Regions from separate parts of the Desulfofundulus salinus genome, predicted to be linked through region 1. Evidence: riboswitches for the same ligand, from Rfam matches in the RefSeq annotation. Region 1 holds a riboswitch; each other region holds the start of a gene.
The links. A riboswitch is a leader RNA that binds a small molecule or an ion and turns the genes downstream of it on or off. The one in region 1 is predicted to bind cobalamin.
Positions count from the first base shown of each region.

Region 2: another riboswitch for cobalamin. It lies ahead of D7024_RS03255 (energy-coupling factor ABC transporter permease); the one in region 1 lies ahead of thiC (phosphomethylpyrimidine synthase ThiC).
Region 3: another riboswitch for cobalamin. It lies ahead of cobT (nicotinate-nucleotide--dimethylbenzimidazole phosphoribosyltransferase); the one in region 1 lies ahead of thiC (phosphomethylpyrimidine synthase ThiC).

Region 1 covers NZ_RBWE01000001.1:2,563,620-2,565,819, reverse strand. Annotated here, with positions in the region: gene D7024_RS15450 (class I SAM-dependent methyltransferase) at 1-198, shown strand, start outside; gene D7024_RS12980 (fumarylacetoacetate hydrolase family protein) at 259-1,017, shown strand; cobalamin riboswitch at 1,081-1,275, shown strand; gene thiC (phosphomethylpyrimidine synthase ThiC) at 1,384-2,200, shown strand, end outside.
Region 2 covers NZ_RBWE01000001.1:628,493-630,692, forward strand. Annotated here, with positions in the region: gene D7024_RS03250 (DsrE/DsrF/DrsH-like family protein) at 1-457, shown strand, start outside; cobalamin riboswitch at 625-904, shown strand; gene D7024_RS03255 (energy-coupling factor ABC transporter permease) at 1,306-2,052, shown strand; gene D7024_RS03260 (energy-coupling factor ABC transporter substrate-binding protein) at 2,055-2,200, shown strand, end outside.
Region 3 covers NZ_RBWE01000001.1:2,232,696-2,234,895, forward strand. Annotated here, with positions in the region: gene cobT (nicotinate-nucleotide--dimethylbenzimidazole phosphoribosyltransferase) at 23-1,090, opposite strand; cobalamin riboswitch at 1,450-1,602, opposite strand; gene D7024_RS11455 (ferredoxin domain-containing protein) at 1,679-2,200, opposite strand, start outside.

The sequences.
Region 1 (2,200 bases):
GAAGAGTACCGCCGCCTGCTGGAAGCGGCCGGTTTCACCGGGGTATCCATAGAGGTAATCCGGGTCTTCAGCCCATCGGACTTCCCGGAAGGAACTTTGCCGGAGGAAATGAAACAGCAGCTGGCCCTCTATGAAGGTGCCCTGGTCAGCGCCTTCATCCGGGCGCAAAAGCCCCTGTATTCACCCCCAAATGTGTAAAAAGTATGGTAAAATAATAAAGCATCAAAATCTCATCAACTGTAGCAGGGGTGTTTTTTTATGCGTATTGGTCGTTTTCATCACAGGGGAGAAATTTTCTACGGCATAGTTGAAGGTGACACGGTTTTACCGGTGGCCGATCCCTTTCAATCTTTGGAACCGGTATCCGGGCGGCAGTTCGCCCTGCCGGAGCTGGACCTGCTGGCTCCCTGCCTGCCCACCAAGGCGGTGTGTGTGGGGCTCAATTACCGGGACCACGCCCTGGAGCTGGGTATGGCCCTGCCGGATGAGCCGGTCCTGTTCCTGAAGCCGTCCACCGCCGTGATCGGCCCCGGGGAACCCATTGTTTACCCGGCCATGAGCCATCAGGTGGACTACGAGGCCGAACTGGCGGTGGTGATCGGGAAAAAGGCGCGGCAGGTGCGGGAGGAAGAAGCGGCCGGGTACATACTGGGCTATACCTGTGCCAACGACGTTACCGCCCGGGACCTCCAGAAAAAGGACGGGCAGTGGACCCGGGCCAAGTCGTTTGACACCTTCCTGCCCCTGGGTCCCTACATCGTCACCGGCGTCGACCCGGGAGACAGGGAAGTTTCGCTCTACCTCAACGGGGAGCGAAAACAGCATTCCTCCACGTCCCAGTTGATCTTTCCGGTATACCGGCTGGTCAGTTTTATCTCCCGCATCATGACCCTTTTGCCCGGGGATATCATCCTTACCGGTACGCCTGCAGGGGTGGGGCCGGTGCAGCCGGGGGACACGGTAGAGGTGGTTATATCCGGCATCGGCCGGCTGGCCAACCCGGTAGTCAAAAAATAAAATAACCGTTCCAAATTTTGCTTGACGTTGCCGGGCCGGTGTGGTAGAATCCCATATAAACAATAACTGAATAGTCAAACAGGTGCCCCGCAGGGGGAGAATAGGGAAGTCCGGACGGGTGGCATACCACCCGGAAACGGCGCGGTCCCGCCACTGTAGTCGGGGAGCTTATCCCGGTCACTGGGGTTTGGCCGGGAAGGCCGGGATAAAAAGCGATGATCCGTTAGCCAGGAGACCTGCCTGTTTGAGAGAATGGCTGCTCTCGCGCGAAAGGGCGGCCGTGCGCGGAGGATGATGGTAAAGTCCTCAGCCAGGTAAAGTTTTGGCTGGGGACTTTTTATTTTAACCAAACGGAGGTGTCGCGAAATGCCAACGCAAATGGCCAGGGCCCTGGCCGGTGAGATTACCCCGGAAATGAAAAGGGTGGCCGGGCGGGAGGGGGTGGATCCGGAGTTCGTTCGCCGGGGAGTGGCTCAAGGCACCATCGTCATACCCCGCAACCGCGCGAGAAAGAACATCGATCCCGTGGGCATCGGAACGGGCTTTGCCGTGAAGGTAAGCGCCAGTGTGGGCCTGGCGGCGGAAGGGGACACCATCGAGGGCGAGGTCGCTAAAGTACGGGCGGCCGTGGAAGCCGGCACTGATGCCATTATGGATTTGAGTGTGTGCGGGGATATTGACGGTGCCCGGCGGGCCGTGCTGGCGGCAACGACCACGCCCGTGGGTACCCTGCCCGTGTACCAGGCCCTTGCCGAGGCCCGGGAGAAGTACGGGGCGGCGGTAAAAATGAAGGTGGACGAAATGTTCGAAGTTATCGAGCGGCAGGCCGCCGACGGGGTGGATTTTCTGGCCCTGCACTGCGCCACCACCTGGCAGACCCTGCGGGCGGCCAGAAAGCACCGCCGCGTCGATTACCTGGTCAGTCATGGGGGCAGCCACTTAATGGGCTGGATGATTTACAACCAGCAGGAGAATCCCCTTTACGAGCATTTCGACCGGCTGCTGGAGATCTGCCGCCGCTACGATGTTACCTTGAGCCTGGCCGATGGGTGGCGTCCAGGCTGCCTGGCCGACTCCCTGGACGCGGCCCAGGTGCAGGAGCTGGTGGTGCTGGGGGAACTGGTGGCCCGGGCCCGGAAGCAGCAGGTGCAGGTGATGGTCAAAGGGCCGGGGCACGTCCCCC
Region 2 (2,200 bases), 1.9 Mb from region 1:
CATCATCGTCTTCAGCGGTGATCTTGACCGGGTTATGGCCGCCTTTATCATAGCCAATGGCGCTGCCGCCATGGGTGACGAGGTTACCATGTTTTTCACCTTCTGGGGATTGAACACCCTGAGAAGGCCGGAGAAGGTTAAGGTAAAGAAGAGCTTTTTGCAGGCGCTGTTCGGCTGGATGATGCCCAGGGGTGCCAACAAGCTGGGGATATCGAAGATGAATTTCGGCGGCCTGGGTGCAAAAATGATGAAGATCGTAATGAGGCAGCAAAATGTTACCCCCCTTCCGAAACTTATCGAATCTGCCAGGGAGCAGGGTATAAGGATGATTGCCTGTACCATGTCCATGGACGTAATGGGCATAAGAAAAGAAGAACTCATCGACGGTCTGGAGTTTGCCGGGGTGGCCACTTACCTGGCCGAAGCCGACGAGGCCAATGTAAACCTTTTCATTTAGCCTTTTAAAGAGCTGCGCTAAAGGGACAGGTCTTTAAAATTTTTTGGCGTGGAGGCAATGCCGTTTTTACCAGCAATTTTACGACGGGGTTCTGGGACTAAGGTTTGGGAAGTTTGTGAGCGGGAAAATTTCTGGACAGGGTATACCTGTTGTGCTATAATTTAGGCAATTGAATAAAGTGGACGGGTGCTCCCTGCCGGTAAAGACAGGGATAGAGGGAAGTCAGTGAAAATCTGACGCGGTGCCGCCACTGTGAATGGGGAGTCCGCCACACAAAGCCACTGGCCCAGCACTCAGTTAATTTGATTCTGCTGTGACAGAGATTAGCTGATGATAAAGATTAAAGTAGCAATGAACGGAAATAAGCATGGCTGAGTGCTGGGCTGGGAAGGCGTGGTGGGGCAGTGATCCATGAGCCAGGAAACCTGCCCGTTCCTTTTCACCGTTTGTACCTACGGTCCATGGGGAGGTGAAAGAGGTTAGAGTATGGATGCTTTTACCCCTGCACCCGGACACGCAGGGGTTGTTAGTTTTTTAAAAATGTCAGATTGCAGGAATAGGTGCTTTATCCCGAGGGATAAGGCTTAAAGGGTGATGTGGTCCACTGTCCGGGGAGCCCCTTCAACTTTTTTAAGGAAACTTTGGGTGACTTGAGGGGGCCATGACCTGAGGGCAGCAGAGGACATGCCTATTCCACTCCTCAGTATCTGTACCGGGGGAGCGGTGGAGCATGTCCTTTTTGTGTTCACACGGTTACATTACCCCCCGGCACCAGGTCGGGGGGTTTTCTTTGTGATGGTTGGGCGGGCCGCTTGCCGGGTGACCTTATTTATAAGGGAGGTCTTTTTATGAGGAAGAATACGGGGATCCTTTTATCCATTCTCTTTCTTCTTTTCCTGTTCTTTCCCCAGCAAAATGCCTGGGCCATGCACATAATGGAGGGGTTTCTTCCCTTAAAGTGGTGTCTTTTCTGGTATGCTCTGACCTTACCGTTTCTCGTTGCAGGTATCCTGTCCATTCAAAAGGCCGTAAAGGTTGACCCGGGTGTGAAAATGCTCCTGGGGCTGGCTGGTGCCTTTGCCTTTGTCCTTTCGGCTTTGAAACTTCCTTCCGTTACCGGCAGCTGTTCTCATCCCACCGGCGTCGGGCTGGGGGCCATACTTTTCGGGCCGTGGGCCATGAGCGTATTGGGCTGCATCGTGCTGCTCTTTCAGGCGGTTCTGCTGGCTCACGGCGGCTTAACCACGCTGGGGGCCAACACCTTTTCCATGGCGGTGGTGGGCCCCCTGGTGGCCTACGTTATTTACCGGTTGGGTGAAAGGTTGGCCCTGCCCCGGTGGCTTTCGGTATTTTTGGCTGCCTTTTTAGGTGACCTGTTGACCTATGTTACCACGTCCATACAATTGGCGCTGGCCTTTCCCGCTTCCCATGGCGGGGTGGTAGCGGCCATGATCAAGTTCATGGGTATCTTTGCGGTAACCCAGGTGCCGCTGGCCATCAGCGAGGGTATTCTGACCATTATTGTTTTTAACTTCCTGGTTGCTCACAACCGCCATGAACTGGAACAACTGCGAGTCTTATCCCGGGGGGTATGAGAATGAGAACCGGTGTAAAAAACCTGTTATTGATTTTCATTGTCCTGGTACTGGCTGTCTTTCCTCTGTTGATGAATAAAAATGCTGAATTTGGGGGGGCCGATGAACAGGCAGAGAAAATGATTGGAGAATTACAGCCGGATTACCA
Region 3 (2,200 bases), 330 kb from region 1:
CAGGGCCTGTTCATTTTTTTGTTTACTTTAATATTTTATCTTCATCCAGATCGGCGATGCCCGCCTCGCTGAAACTGGCCATCTCGTTAATCACCCGGCAGGCCGCCTCCACCAGGTGCATGGCCAGGGCCGCACCGGTTCCTTCACCCAGGCGCATGTTCAGGTAAAGCATGGGTACCAGTCCTAAATACTCCAGCATCAAACGATGGCCCTGTTCGCCGGAAAGATGAGAAGCAATCATAAATTCCTTCACCCGGGGCTGCAGGGCAACCGCCACCATGGCCGCCGCAGTGGTAATAAAGCCGTCGATGACCACGGGCACCCGCCGGGCGGCTGCCCCCAGAATAACCCCGGCCAGGCCGCCAATCTCCAGCCCACCCACTTTGGCCAGCACGTCCAGAGCGTCTGCTGGATCGGGCCGGTTCACTTCCAGCGCCATGGCTACCACTTTTATCTTCTGGCGCAGAACCTGGTCGTTGACCAGGGTGCCCCTGCCGGTAACCTCCTCGGGGGTATAACCACCCAGCACCGCGGCAATGGCGCTGCTGGGAGTGGTGTTTCCGATGCCCATATCGCCAAGGCCAATCAAAGTGGCTCCCCGGTCGATCTCCCCCTGGACAACCTCAATACCCACTTCCACCGACCGTACCGCTTCCTCCCGGGTCATGGCCGGGCCGCGGGCAATGTTCCCCGTCCCGGGACGCACTTTCCGGTTAAGCACACCGGGGTAATCTACCGGCACCGCTACTCCCACGTCCACCACTACCAGGCGGGCGCCGGCCAGCCGCCCCAGCACGCCGATACCGGCCACCCCCGAAAGGAAAGCCGGAATCTGCTGGTGGGTGATCTCCTGGGGCGCCACACTCACTCCCTCGGCCACCACACCGTGATCCCCGGCCATAATGATAATCACCCGGTCGCCAACCACGGGGCGGGGGTTGCCGGTAATACCGGCCAGTTGGACGGCCAGCTCCTCCAGCCGGCCCAGGCTGCCAGGTGGCTTGATCAGACTGTCCAGCCGTTTTTTGGCTTCAGCCATGGGCTCCAGGTATAGCGTTCCCACTTCGGCAATGGTCTTTTCCAGCAGCAAAACGATCAACCTCCCACGTGTTAAAGTTCAGATTAAATTAAAAAGTCCACAGCCCGAACAAGGCCGTGGACTTTACCATCATCCAGCGGTGAAAGAATCAGCAGGCAGGTCTCCTGGCTCCGGTTCCTCACAACCAACCGCCTTCCCAGCCAGCACTCACCAGTGATATGATTAAACCATGCTGTTACATTTCCATTGCTGAAACAAGTGCCATCGCATGTATCAGCTCATCAGTGAGTTATCCCCACTTTCCAACCTAGCCGGTTTTGGCCCTCGTTCGCTCCGGTGAGCCTCGCGGGCCAAACTAATACTCGGCTCAAGTCGCTCGCTACCCAGCCAACCGGCTGAATAACTGGGGATACTTCAGCAGCTCATCAGTGAGTGCCTTGCCAGTGGCTTATACCGTTGGAGGTTGCTCCCCGATCACAGTGGCGGGACCGCTCAGGATTTTCACCTGATTCCCTATTCTCCCCCGGTTAAAAACGGGGGCACCTGCTGATGTTTAATATTTGCCTGTTGATGTAGTTGTTAGTTCTACGTGCCCGGATATTTTTCCTGCCATGAATCTGAAATTAAAATTTACCGGTATCACTTTACCGGGCGATCAAAATAAATGTTCTTGCCTGTAGCAGAAATGGGAATACCCACCACAATGGGACCCTGGAGTAAACCCATCTGGCGGGCCACCGTACCCACCCGGTACATGATCCGGTTGTCGGCGTTAAAGAGGCTGGCCGTTTTGACCGCCGATCCCAGGGCAATACCCACATCTAAAAGACGCCAGGCGCACAGAGGTCCAGGAAACTCCGGTCCTTCGTGGCTTTGTAAATCCTCACACCGGCTGTAACCGCAGGCTCCGCAATTTAAACCTAAAGGCTTGTTTTCCGTCAGGGAAATGAGCAATACTGCATCGGAGCGGCGTACATTATCGGCATCACGGTCGAAATTAACCTTGCCCCGCTCCCTTCCAAAGCGTTCCATTTCATCAGCCAGCCGGGAGAGCTCTTCTCCCGACAGCACCCGGGTACCCACATAATCCTGGCCGAGCCCCTTGGGAGCGGTCCGGGCCGACAGGGCCATCAATTGAGCGACCATTAAAATAGCCTCGCG